4 regions of the Streptomyces sp. NPDC051963 genome follow, and region 2 is predicted to be linked to each of the others. Evidence: riboswitches for the same ligand, from Rfam matches in the RefSeq annotation. Region 2 holds a riboswitch; each other region holds the start of a gene.

What was found. A riboswitch is a leader RNA that binds a small molecule or an ion and turns the genes downstream of it on or off. The one in region 2 is predicted to bind cyclic di-AMP.
Region 1: it holds a riboswitch for cyclic di-AMP, as region 2 does, so the genes downstream of both, ACIHFB_RS42615 (M23 family metallopeptidase) here and ACIHFB_RS20165 (M23 family metallopeptidase) in region 2, are expected to answer to the same signal.
Region 3: it holds a riboswitch for cyclic di-AMP, as region 2 does, so the genes downstream of both, ACIHFB_RS05545 (C40 family peptidase) here and ACIHFB_RS20165 (M23 family metallopeptidase) in region 2, are expected to answer to the same signal.
Region 4: it holds a riboswitch for cyclic di-AMP, as region 2 does, so the genes downstream of both, ACIHFB_RS36170 (transglycosylase SLT domain-containing protein) here and ACIHFB_RS20165 (M23 family metallopeptidase) in region 2, are expected to answer to the same signal.

Annotation. Positions count from the first base shown of each region.
Region 1 is NZ_JBIUCC010000015.1:19,527-22,725, reverse strand. It holds gene ACIHFB_RS42625 (alginate lyase family protein) at 1-542, shown strand, start outside; tRNA gene ACIHFB_RS42620 (tRNA-Met) at 598-671, shown strand; cyclic di-AMP (ydaO/yuaA leader) riboswitch at 992-1,148, shown strand; gene ACIHFB_RS42615 (M23 family metallopeptidase) at 1,160-2,200, shown strand; gene ACIHFB_RS42610 (PrsW family intramembrane metalloprotease) at 2,315-3,199, opposite strand, start outside.
Region 2 is NZ_JBIUCC010000004.1:783,131-786,329, reverse strand. It holds gene ACIHFB_RS20170 (pitrilysin family protein) at 1-1,187, shown strand, start outside; cyclic di-AMP (ydaO/yuaA leader) riboswitch at 1,390-1,556, shown strand; gene ACIHFB_RS20165 (M23 family metallopeptidase) at 1,570-2,331, shown strand; gene ACIHFB_RS20160 (GntR family transcriptional regulator) at 2,526-3,199, shown strand, end outside.
Region 3 is NZ_JBIUCC010000001.1:1,299,475-1,302,673, reverse strand. It holds gene ACIHFB_RS05555 (helix-turn-helix domain-containing protein) at 1-29, opposite strand, end outside; gene ACIHFB_RS05550 (ATP-binding protein) at 242-700, shown strand; gene ACIHFB_RS05545 (C40 family peptidase) at 758-1,231, opposite strand; cyclic di-AMP (ydaO/yuaA leader) riboswitch at 1,235-1,446, opposite strand; gene ACIHFB_RS05540 (hypothetical protein) at 1,784-2,092, opposite strand; gene ACIHFB_RS05535 (ATP-dependent Clp protease proteolytic subunit) at 2,100-2,735, opposite strand; gene ACIHFB_RS05530 (VOC family protein) at 2,845-3,199, opposite strand, start outside.
Region 4 is NZ_JBIUCC010000009.1:379,274-382,472, forward strand. It holds gene ACIHFB_RS36165 (CocE/NonD family hydrolase) at 1-899, shown strand, start outside; cyclic di-AMP (ydaO/yuaA leader) riboswitch at 1,183-1,345, shown strand; gene ACIHFB_RS36170 (transglycosylase SLT domain-containing protein) at 1,349-1,831, shown strand; gene ACIHFB_RS36175 (HAD family hydrolase) at 1,870-2,682, opposite strand; gene fahA (fumarylacetoacetase) at 2,934-3,199, shown strand, end outside.

The DNA.
Region 1 (3,199 bases), on a different contig from region 2:
TCGACGACCACAAGACCTTCGACCACGCCCTGCAACGCTTCCGCGACCGCGTCCCCGCCTACTTCTACCTGCGCAAGGACGGCCGCCTCCCGCTCACCGCGCCCGGCTCCGGCATGGACAGCCCGCAGCGGCTGACGTCGTACTGGTTCAAGCAGTCCACCTACAAGGACGGCGTCACCCAGGAGACCTGCCGTGACTTCGAGCACGTCGGCCACTCCCTCGCCGCCACCGCGCACATCGCCGAGACCGCCTGGCACCAGGGCGTCGACCTGTACGCCGAGGCCAAGGACCGGCTCAAGGCCGCCCTCTCCCTGCACGCCCGCCACCAGCTGGGCGCACCCGCGCCGACCTGGCTGTGCGGCGGCAGGATCGCCAGGACCATGGGCCCGGACCTGGAAGTCGCCCTGAACCACCTCGAGGACCGTCTCCACCTCTCCGTCCCCACCGCCCGCAAACTCGCCGAACAGACCCGCCCCGCCGGCACCGACGGCCTCTTCGTCGCCTGGGAAACCCTCACCCACGCGGGCAATCCCGCCGGGTGAACCACCGTGTGGTCATGGGTGTCCCACGGATGACGTACACTTGTGAACACAACGACGCGGGGTGGAGCAGCTCGGTAGCTCGCTGGGCTCATAACCCAGAGGTCGCAGGTTCAAATCCTGTCCCCGCTACTGAAGGCCGAAGGGCCCGGATCATTGCGATCCGGGCCCTTCGGTGTGTTCCGGCCCATGCCGAGCCCGAGTGATGCCCGTTGTCACCCGGCGTGATCGAGCCACCCCGTTGCGATAACAACTGACACAACGTCAGAACTGGTGGGGCCGATGAGTTGCTTCGGTGACGTGGTCAACTCGCCCGATTTTCACCGGTCATGGCCCGTACGTCCTGGGCAAAAACGTTAATGATCAAGTGGAACCGCTTGGAATCCGGCCCCTGGGTCTATTAACGTTCGATAACGCAGCGCGGTCGTCCCAGCCGTCACAAGAGTCGGCTCCGTGCGCACGCGCCGAATTCCGCAAGGGAACCGGGGAACCACCACCTTGGGGTGAATCGCGCGGATGCCACCGTGGAAGCACGGCGGGTATACGCGCGTAGGAGACCTTCCTCTCCGAACCCGTCAGCTAACCCGGTAGGCGATAGGGAAGGAAAGGAGTACGCCTACGTGGCGTCCAACCGGCCTGCTCCAGAGGCCCCGTTCGTGCCTAGTCAGCGCAAGCCCGACACCGTTGTGTACGGGGGCTACCGCACCGACGACGAGGGCCCGCAGGAGGAGTGGAATCCCACCGAGGAGTCCCTCCCTCCCCTACGCGGCCGGCACCGCGTCAGCAAGCAGCGCAACGGGGCATTCGCCCGCAGCTCCACGGTTCTGGGCGTCGGTGTCATAGCCGCCGTCGGCGCGGGCGGCATGGCCAGCGCCAACACCGGCAAGCCGCCGGTGTCCATCTCCATGCCCGACCTGCCGTCCGTGGGCTCGATCATCTCGGACGACTCCTCGGACGAGGAGGCCCAGGACACCGCGCTCAGCAGCGTCAATGTGGCCTCCGAGGACACCGAGCAGGGCACCTCCGACGCCGGTGAGGTGTTGCGGTCCAGGATCCTGGCCCAGGCCGAGCAGCAGCAGGACCAGGTCGACACCAAGGCCGCCCAGGCCGCGCAGGCCGCCGCCCAGAAGAAGGCCGCCGACGCGGCAGCCGAGGCGGAGAGGCAGGCCGAGGCCAAGGCCGCCGCCGCGAAGGCGAAGGCGGAGGAGGCGGCCCGGCAGAAGGCGGAGGCCGAGCGGCTCGCCGAGCTGGCCAAGCAGTTCGCGCTGCCGACCTCCTCGTACACCATCACCTCGACCTTCGGTCAGGCCGGTTCCCTCTGGTCCTCCGGCTACCACACCGGGCTCGACTTCGCCGCCCCCACGGGCACGCTCATCAAGGCCATCCACAGCGGCACCATCACCCAGGCCGGCTGGGACGGTTCGTACGGCTACAAGACCGTCCTCACCCTGGACGACGGCACTGAGCTGTGGTTCGCCCACCAGTCCTCGATCAGTGTCAGCGTCGGCCAGAAGGTCGCCACCGGCGATGTCATCGGCCGCGTCGGTGCGACCGGCAATGTCACCGGCGCTCACCTCCACCTCGAGGTCCACACCAGTAGCTCCGACAGCAGCGGCATCGACCCGATGGCCTGGCTGCGGAGCAAGGGCTTGAACCCCTGAGCCAGCCTCCCCTTCCCCGGCGGCCCTGACGACGACCCCCCGACGTCAGGGCTGCCGGTTTTCGGGCGGAGCGCAGCTCGGCCTGGGCGGGTTACTCGCGGCCACTCGCGAGGCCTAGGTCCGGTACGGGTTGTGGTGCGCCGGATACGGTGCCGCGGGACCGTACATCGGCCAGGCCGGCGGCATGACGACCGGCGCCGTCACTCGGGCCGCGTACTCCAGCGCCGGTCCCGCGACCCTCCGCCGCTGCCACAGCTCATGCAGCAACTCCCGTTCGCGTACGACGAAGTCGGTGCCCGCCCGCCCCCGCCGCCCCCGGTGGCGCAGAAACGCCAGCGACGTCGCGTACGCCTCGTACTGCGCCACCGCCCGCCCCGCCGGCCTGCCGAAGTGATGGCGGGCGTACTCCCGGGCCAGCCGTCGCGCCCGCATCGATCCGAGTACGAAGGGCGCGGTCGGCCCCAGCCAGCCGGCGGCGACGTACGCGGGCAGCTCGGCTCGTACGGTCCTCAGCTCGCGCTGCCGGGTCCAGATGACCAGCCAGGTGAGCAGCCCGAACGCGGGCACCATGAAGGCGGCGTACACGGCGAAGAACCCGTACTCGCCGAACGTGGACGAGCCGTTCCACATCGCGTGCATGCCCATCGCCAGCAGCAGCCCGGACAGCGGCACGAGGACCCGGCGCAGATGCTGCCGGTCCCCCGAGAGCGCGGCGACGCCGAAGCCGATGCCGGTGAGGACGGTGAAGAGCGGGTGCGCGAACGGCGACATGATGATGCGCACGAAGAAGGTCGCCGCGGTGACGGAGGCGATGCCGCGGTCGCCGCTGAGCTGGTCGGTACCGAAGGCCGTACCGAGGTAGAGGATGTTCTCGGTGAACGCGAAGCCGGTGGCGGTGACGCCGGCTATCACCACCCCGTCGACGATCCCGGTGAAGTCGCGTCGCCGGAAGAGGAAGACGAGTAAGACGGCCGCCGCCTTGGCCGACTCCTCCACGAT
Region 2 (3,199 bases):
TCGCCACGATCATGGCGCGGGCCTTCTCCGAAGGCACCGACAAGCTCTCCGCCGAGGAGTTCGCCGCCGAGCTGGAGCGCTGCGGTGCCACGCTCGACGCGCACGCCGACCACCCCGGCGTCCGGGTGAGCCTCGAGGTCCCGGTCTCGCGTCTGCCCAAGGCGCTCGGGCTGCTCGCCGACGCCCTCAGGGCGCCCGCTTTCGCGGACAGCGAGGTCGAGCGGCTGGTCCGCAACCGCCTCGACGAGATCCCGCACGAGCTGGCCAACCCCTCCCGCAGGGCCGCCAAGGAGCTCTCCAAGGAGCTGTTCCCGGCGGACTCGCGCATGTCGCGCCCGCGCCAGGGCACCGAGGACACGGTCGCGGCCATCGACTCCGCGGCCGTCCGTGCCTTCTACGAGAAGCACGTCCGTCCCGCCACGGCCACCGCCGTGGTCGTCGGCGACCTCACCGGCATCGACCTGGACGCGCTGCTCGGCGAGACGATCGGCTCCTGGACGGGCTCGCCCGCGCAGCCGCGCCCGGTGCCTCCGGTGACCGCCGACGACACCGGCCGGGTCGTCATCGTGGACCGCCCCGGCGCCGTCCAGACGCAGCTGCTCATCGGCCGGGTCGGTCCCGACCGGCACGATCGCGTGTGGCCCGCGCAGGTGCTCGGCACGTACTGCCTCGGCGGCACCCTCACCTCCCGGCTGGACCGCGTCCTGCGCGAGGAGAAGGGCTACACCTACGGAGTGCGGGCGTTCGGACAGGTGCTGCGGTCCGCCCCGGACGGCTCGGGCGCCGGGATGCTCGCCATCAGCGGCTCCGTCGACACCCCGAACACCGGCCCCGCACTCCAGGACCTGTGGACGGTGCTGCGCACGCTCGCCGCGGACGGGCTCACCGACGCCGAGCGCGATGTCGCCGTACAGAACCTCGTCGGGGTGGCGCCGCTGAAGTACGAGACCGCTGCCGCCGTGGCCGGCACGCTCGCCGACCAGGTGGAGCAGTACCTGCCGGACGACTATCAGGCCACGCTCTACCGCGAGCTCGCCGCGACCGGCACCGTCGAGGCCACCGCGGCTGCCGTACGAGCCTTCCCCGTGGACCGTCTGGTGACGGTTCTCGTGGGCGACGCGGCGCAGATCAAGGAGCCGGTCGAGGCCCTCGGCATCGGCCAAGTCACCGTCGTGTCCGCCGAGTAGAGGCGAACGTTCGGGCACGCGCGTGTGGAGCCCTGGTGACGGAAGCGTCACCAGGGCTCCTTTATGTCCGAATTACGGGAGAGGTTGCCTGTCTGGCCTGTGGCATGCGCTACAAAAGCCGTGATCCGTTTGGGGATTGAAAGATGTCCCGTTTAGCGTCTTCCGGGCTGTCCGTCAGGCAGTGCGCCGCATCCGCGGCACCGGACAGCCATCGCCGAGTCCCCAGACGGCGCGAGCCAGGGGAGCCGGGGACCCACATACGTAGTCCCTGGGGTGAATCGGACGCCCGCGCGTGCAGCGAGGGGGTCCGTAGGAGACCTTCCTGCTCCGAACCCGTCAGCTAACCCGGTAGGCGAGAAGGAAGGAAAGGACCAGCCACCACATGGCGTTCACCTGCGCCACCGGGAAGCACCGCCGTCCCAGCCGGATCCAGCGCACCACCGCCCGCGCGGCGGGCGTCGCGGCCCTCACCACCACCGGCGTCATCGGCACCCTGGCAGCACCCGCGCTCGCGGCCGAGTCCGCCGCCGAGACGACCGGCCTGATCCCGGTCATCAGCATCGCCGACTCCGCCGACCCGATCGCGGAGCAGGCCGCCGCGCAGAAGGAGGCCGCCGAGGAGGCCGCAGCCGAGAAGAGGGCCGAGGCTGCCGCCAAGAAGGCCGCCGCGGAGAAGGCGAAGAAGGCCCGCGAGGCCAAGGAGCGTGCCGCCCGCGAGGCCGAGCGCAAGCGCCTCAACAGCTATGTGGCACCGATCACCGGCTCGTACGTCTCCACCGGCTACCAGACCGGCGGCTCCCTGTGGTCCTCCGGCAGCCACACCGGCGTCGACTTCCACGCCGCGAGCGGCACCTCCGTCCACGCGGTCGGCCGCGGCACCGTCGTCGAGGCGGGCTGGGGCGGCTCGTACGGCAACGAGGTCGTGATCAAGATGAACGACGGCACGTACACCCAGTACGGCCACCTGTCGTCCATCGGCGTCTCGGTGGGCCAGAGCGTCACCCCCGGTCAGCAGATAGCCCTCTCCGGCGCGACCGGCAACGTCACCGGACCGCACCTGCACTTCGAGGCCCGTACGACCGCGGAGTACGGCTCCGACATCGACCCCGTCGCCTACCTGCGCTCGCACGGCGTGGGCGTCTGACGACCGACCCACCGATCGCTCCGCGTCCCGAGGCCCCGGCTCCCGAGCCGGGGTTTCGGCGTTTCACACGCCCGGTTGTCCAAAAAATATCCATGGATTCCGGCCCGCCATCGGAAATTCCGGCTCATTGCAATAGAGTCACGGAACACACGTCAATCATCGACGTTTCACGGGGATTAAGGCGGAGGTCGGTCATGCGTATTCCGGCGCACTCGGTATGCACGGCGATCCGGGACGACATCGTCGCCGGTGTCTACGAGCGCGGCGGCAGGCTCACCGAGGAACTCCTCGCCCGCCGCTACGGCGTCTCGCGCGTCCCCGTCCGTGAGGCCCTGCGCACGCTGGAGGCCGAGGGCTTCGTGGTCACCCGGCGGCACGCGGGCGCGTGCGTCGCCGAACCGACCGAGCAGGAGGCCGCCGACCTGCTGGAGATGCGGATGCTCCTGGAGCCGCTCGGCGCGTCCAGGGCCGCCCAGCGGCGCACCGAGGCCCACCTCAAGGTGCTGCGGGGCCTGGTCAGGCTGGGCCAGGAGCGGGCCAGGCGCGGCAACAGCGAGGATCTGCGCTCCCTGGGGGGCTGGTTCCACGAGACGCTCGCCCAGGCCTCCGGCAGCCCCGCGCTGACCTCGATGCTGACCCAGCTGCGGCACAAGATCGCCTGGATGTACGCGGTGGAGGCGCCGGCCAACCCCGCGGAGTCCTGGGCGGAGCACGGCGCGATCGTCGACGCGGTGGCGCGCGGTGACGGCGAGCGCGCCCGGGCGATCACCGCCCTGCACACCGAGCGCGCGGGCGCCGCGCATCGACTGCGGTTCAACGGCGGCGCCGATCGCACGGACCGTGTGAGGAATTCGCAACATCCCGTAAA
Region 3 (3,199 bases), on a different contig from region 2:
CGGCGGCGTACCGCGGGACCGTGCTGCATGGGCTCCTCCTTACTCCTTCCGTGCCGTCCAAATACGCTCTGCCGTCGCAGAGTTCACCGCTTCGAGCGACAGATATATGCATATCTTGGTGGATCGCACCCGTGACCGGTCCGGTGATGGCAGTCTGGCGACGAAGCACCAGTCCGGGACCGTACTCGAACCCTCCGATCCGTGTCGGACTGCGGTCCCGTCGGAAAGGGACGACGTCGCCATGGCAGACCATCTGGAAGCATCCGTCACTCTGCCGAGCGATCCCGCTTCGGTCTCCGCGGCTCGCACCTATGTGGTCGGCACCCTGGTGGAGTGGGGACTGCCCGCCGACACGGAACTGGCCGACACGGTCCGCCTCATCGTCTCCGAACTCGCCACCAACGCCGTACAGCACACTTTCGGGCAGTCACCCACCTTCACGGTGGACATCGACCTCGACCGTGACGAACAACTGCACATCGGCGTGACCGACAGTCACCCGCGGCTTCCCAAGCGGCTGCCCGCGGCAGTGCAGCAGGACAACGGCCGCGGCCTGGTCATCATCCGCTGGCTGACCGCCGAATGCGGCGGCAAACTGAGAATCCGGCCCACTCGCGAGGGCGGCAAGACCGTCTCCATCGAACTGCCCTGGACGGTCCCGGCGCGGCCGGTGAGCACGGCGGTTCAGCAGGAACCTTAGGAATCAAGCCCGGACGCGGTGGCGGCGCGTCAGGGCGCCGCCACCGCGTCGCTCAGGTCACTTGACCCGGCCGTACCAGACGCTCTTGGTCCAGATCTTCGACAGTCTTACGACGTCCCCGGTCTTCGGGGAGTGCCAGATCTTTCCCTTCCCGGCGTAGATGCCGACGTGGTAGACGTTCGAGCCCGAGTGGAAGAACACCAGGTCTCCGGCCTTGCGGCTCTTGCCGGAGATGTGGCGCGTCTTGTTGTACTGCTGAGCCGCCGTACGCGGCAGGCTCTTGCCCGCCTTCTTGTACGAGTACAGCGTCAGCCCCGAGCAGTCGAACCGGCGCGGTCCGGTGGCGCCGTACTTGTACGGCGCGCCCTTCTTGGAGGCCGCGACCTGGAGCGCCTTCGTCGCCGGAGTGGCGGCCTCGGCCTCGGAGACGAGGCCCGGCGCCACGATGGAGCCGCCCACGGCGGCGAGGGTGAGAGCCGATGCCGTGCCGGCTCGGGCCATCAGCGACGGGACACGATTGAGCGCAGTCATGCGCAACCCTTCGTCAGCCGCCTGTGAAGGATGACCTGTCGGATTCGGGCTGGCGAAGTTGCCCGGCCGCTGACGCGGCTTCACCCCAAGGGCTGCTCGGCGCGGTCATGGCGTGACCGTTCCGGCGACCCGTCGTGCTCGGGTCCTCCACTCCTGCCGATCCACTCCTGTCGACCGGTCATCCGGGCGGCGGCAGGACTCGGCGTCCGCCCGGATCGCCCCGCCGCTCTGGCGGGGTCTTGTCGTCAGACAGGGATCTTCACGCACGGATGAACGAAAGACCCAATGGAATCGGGTATTTGTGGGGTTACTCACCACTCACCCGTTCGGGTGGACACCCCTCTGTTCGAGCGAGTGTCGAGGGCCTCGCTGACCCCCCGACCAGCACGGAAGGGTCTCAACCGCCTTCGAGATACGCGTGTTGCGCAAGCTCTGCGGTCCCAAAAAATGACAAACGTCTACTCCGAACAGGGGTACGCCATTTGGTCCGTTTCAGCGCCGGTCCGGACGTCTCGCCGTCGTGGCGGATATCCGGACCGGAGGTGGAGTGCGTCAACTGTCGGAGCGCGGCGGAACGATGACACGCGCCGTCCGGCGCTCGCCGTCCAGAACGCGCATCGCCCGCGTGAGCGTAGGGGCGTGCAACTCCGTCTCGCCCCGCTGGTGCATCAGCGCCAGCGCGTCGCGCAGTTCGCTCGCCTTGGACACCAACGCCTGGGCGGCGCGCAGTCCGCGGTACGTGTCCCCGTGGTGGGCCGGGTTGATCCGGCCGAGCAGGTCGACCACATCGAGATAACGGTCGATCAACTCGCCCTCGGCGCACGTGAGGGCGGGCAGCGGCGGAAGCTCGGGTGGGAGCACCGGCGTGTCACTTCCCGGTGGGCGGGGCGATGGTGGACCTGCGGCTGGGGATGATCCGGTCCACCAGCCCGTAGTCCAGGGCCTCCTGGGCGGTGAGGATCTTGTCCCGCTCGATGTCCGCGCTCACCTGGTCGTGCGTGCGTCCGGTGTGCCGTACGAGCATCTCCTCCAGGCGGACGCGCACCCGCATCAACTCCTCGGCGTGGATGGCGAGATCGCTGGCCTGCCCCTGGATCGGCTCCGGCAGCGCCGGCTGATGGATCACCATGCGAGCGCCCGGCAGCGCGAACCGCTTGCCCGCCGTGCCCGCGGCCAGCAGCACGGCGGCGGACGAGCCCGCCTGGCCCAGGCAGATGGTCTCCACGTCGCAGGTGATGAACCGCATCGTGTCGTAGATCGCCGACATCGCGCTGAAGGAGCCGCCGGGGGAGTTGATGTAGAGCGAGATGTCCCGGTCCGGGTCCTGGTACTCGAGGTGCATGAACTGCGCCATGACGTCGTTCGCCGAGGTGTCGTCGACCGGCGTACCGAGGAAGACGATCCGCTCCTCCAGCAGCTTCGAGTAGGGATCCATCGTCTTCTGCCCGAAGCTGGTGCGCTCCGTGAATTCGGGCAGGACGTAGCGGGCGGACGGTCGGTTCATGGCGAACCCCTCCTCGACAGTGCTGTCTCTGTAGAAAATGTACAGGACGTACAGAGTGAAGGGTGAGGGGGTTCGCTCAGCGCGGACGCCGTGATGTCGGGCGAGGTGGTCAGCGGCCTTCTGGTGGCTGGTGCAGCCCGAAGGCCGACCCCTGGTCGTCCCGGCACAGCTTGAACCGGCCGAAGCGGGCCTCCGAGTCGGGGTCCTCCGCGCCGAGTTCCTCGGTCGTGCCGCCCAGTTCGAGGACCTTCGCGACGGCGGCGTCCAGGTCGTCGACCCGGAAGAACAGGTAAGGGGAGGCGCCCGCGTCGCCGCCGTGCAGCCCGCCGGGCACACCCGGGGTGCCGATGGAGAAGCCGCTTCCGGAGGGGCCGGGTTCGAGATCCCAGTCGAACAGGGTGCCGTAGAAGGCGCGCCCTCGCTCCGGGTCGGCCACGCCCAGCTCGAAGAAGGACGGCTCGCCT
Region 4 (3,199 bases), on a different contig from region 2:
ACGCCGGCCGTTTCTTCCCCTTCGGCAACGATGCCGACCTGCCGCCGGACCAGCGGGAGGAGGACGCGCGGTCGGTGTGCTTCGAGTTCCCGGTGGCCGAGGAGACCTGGGTGCTGGGGCGGCCGCGGGTGACGCTGCGGCTGGCCTCGGACGTCCCGCGCGGCCAGGTGATCGCCCGGGTCTGCGACGTGGCCCCGGACGGCTCGTCGACCCTGGTCACGCGCGGGGTGCTGAACCTGTCGGCGCGGGAGGGGCGCGAGCGGGCCGTGCCGTGGACGCCGGGCGCCACCGAGGAGGTGACCTTCGAGCTGAACGGCATCGGCCACGTCTTCCCGCCCGGCCACCGCATCCGGCTCGCCGTCTCCTCCGCGTACTGGCCGTGGATCTGGCCGCAGCCCGACTCCGCGGCGGGCTTCACCCTCGACCCGGCGGGCAGCTCCCTCGAACTGCCCGTACGCAAGCCGAAAATGGGCGGTAATGTCCGTTTCGAGGAGCCCGAGCAGGCCGAGCCGCTGGGCGTGAACTTCCCCGCGACGCTGGACGAGCCGCGGCCCGAGCGCCTGGTGGTGCGGGACGTCGCCCGGGGCTCGTGGCGCCTGGAGGTCGATCCGCGGTACGGCGGCACGCGCGTGTACCCCGACGGCCTCGAGTTCACCGAGGAAGCGCTGGAGACGTACACGATCGACGAGAGGGACCCGCTCTCGGCCCGCACCCGCTCGGACTGGTCGATCCGGTTGCACCGTCCGGAGCCGGGCTGGGACACCACCGTCCGCACCCGCTCGGAGATCAGCTGCGAGGGGGACGACTTCGTCACCTCCGACGAGGTGATCTGCACGGAGGGCGGTCAGGTCCTCTTTCACCGGACATGGGAGAAGCGCATCCCGCGAACGGCCGGTTAATAAAACCCTCTTGGCCTGATTGCCCGATTTGCCAACCTTGTGCATCGACGTGACTTGACTCACGTCCGCGCCTGCACAGGAGCTCCACAGATATGGCCGGATCCGCCTTCCCTTTGCGGCCAGTTGGGCTTTGTGACCGCAAAGGATCAAGCACCGCATTCCCCTCGGATCAAGGTCAATAGGCACGATGTGTGAATCCGGTACTTGTTCCGGACATGTGCTCTCGCATACGTTCCCGGCCTGTCGGGCGGACGCCTAATCCTGCCGCCGCCCGAACGACCCGTTGACGAACTCACCGCACGGCAGGAGCGGGGGACCCAGGTAAGCCGCCGGACCGGACACCACACCGGACCGGCTTGGGGTCAAGTCGCACCCGTAAGGGCGTGGCCGGGCACCTCCCAGCCCGAACCCGACAGCTCACCTCGCAGGCGCCGGAGAGGAACTTCGCCATGTCTGCAGCCGGAAAGCACCGCCGCACCAGAACCGCCCGCGTCACCCGCGCCATCGCCGTCGCCGGCACCGGCGTCGCCGTGCTCGCGCTGCCGATCGTCGGCGCGACCAGCGCCTCCGCGGCCACCCCGACCGTGACCACAGCCACCTCGCTGGGCTACGCCAACAGCCTCGACGGCTGGATCCAGGCGTCCCTCCAGGTGATGGCGCAGAACGGAATCCCCGGGTCGTACGACGGCATCTACCGCAACATCATGCGGGAGTCCTCGGGCAACCAGTACGCCATCAACAACTGGGACTCCAACGCCGCCGCGGGCACCCCGTCGAAGGGCCTCCTCCAGGTCATCGACCCGACCTTCCAGGCCTACCACGTGGCCGGCACGTCGTTCGACCCGTACGACCCGGTCGCGAACATCACCGCCGCCTGCAACTACGCGTTCCAGCGGTACGGCTCGATCGACAACGTCTTCGGCGCGTACTGAGTCCCGGTACGTTCCGAGTTTTCGGCGCACACCGGGAACTACCCCTTCGGGAAGAGTCGTTCGAGGACGACGGCGATGCCGTCGTCCTCGTTCGACAGGGTGACCTCGTCGGCCACCGCCTTCAGTTCGGGATGGGCATTTGCCATGGCAATGCCGCGAGCCGCCCAGTCGAACATGGGAATGTCGTTGGGCATGTCCCCGAAGGCGATGGTCTGTTGAGGCCCCAGCCCCAGGTGCTCGGCCGCCAGCGCGAGACCGGTCGCCTTGGTCACTCCGCATGGCTGGAGTTCGACGGTCCCGGGCCCCGACATGGTGACCGTCGCGAGGGAACCCACCACCGATCGCGCCGTCGCCGCCAACTCGTCGTCGGACAGCGCGGGATGGCGCAGCAGCACCTTGCTGATGGGCGCGCACCACAGGTCGTCGCGGCGCCCCACGCGTACGGCGGGCAGGGTCGGGTGGGGCATCAGGTACCCCGGCTCGATGAGCGTGAGCCCTTCGACGCCGTCCTGGTCGACGGCGGCGTACACCTGCCCGACCTCCGCCTCGATCTTGCCGAGCGCGGTCTCGGCCAGCTCCCGGTCCAGGGTGACGGACCACAGCAGACGGTCCGCGCCGGCGTCGTACACCTGCGCGCCCTGTCCGCACACCGCGAGCCCCCCGCAGCCGAGGATGTCGAGCAGCGGCCGCACTCTCGGGGCCGGACGCCCCGTCACCACCAAGTGCCGGGCGCCGAACGCCGTCACCTGCGCAAGCGCGGCGAGCGACCGGTCGGAGAGCGTGTCATCGCCCCGGAGCAGCGTGCCGTCCAGGTCAGTGGCGATGAGTGAATATTCGGTGGATGCGGCCATGATCAGAGAATACGGACAGAATCCCTGACCGACTCGACGTGAACCGGACGCCTCCCACGCTCACATGCGCCCCCACCGTCCCGAACACGCCGTGAACCGGGGCTCGTTGAGATCTTGCCGCCGGCCGGCGCATCCACGGCTCCATGACCCCGCTGACCTGCGCCTCCCCCGGCGGGCAACGCACCCGTAACGTGTTCCGCGACCACATGACACAGCAGGCATACGGACCGCACGAGAGAGAGGCAGCACCCATGCCCCCCTTCGATGTCCCCGAGGGCGACCCCTTCGGCCCGCACAACCTTCCGTACGGTGTCTTCTCCCCCGCCGGTACCGACGAACGCAGGGTCGGCGTCCGGCTCGGCGACCACGTCCTCGACGCGGGCGCGGCAGCGCACGCGCTCGGCTCGCCGTACGCCCCCCTGCTCGCCCGGCCGACCCTCGACGCGCTGCTGGCCGCGGGCCGCACCACCTGGTCGGACGTACGGCGCGCCCTCACGGCATGGCTGACGGTCCCCTC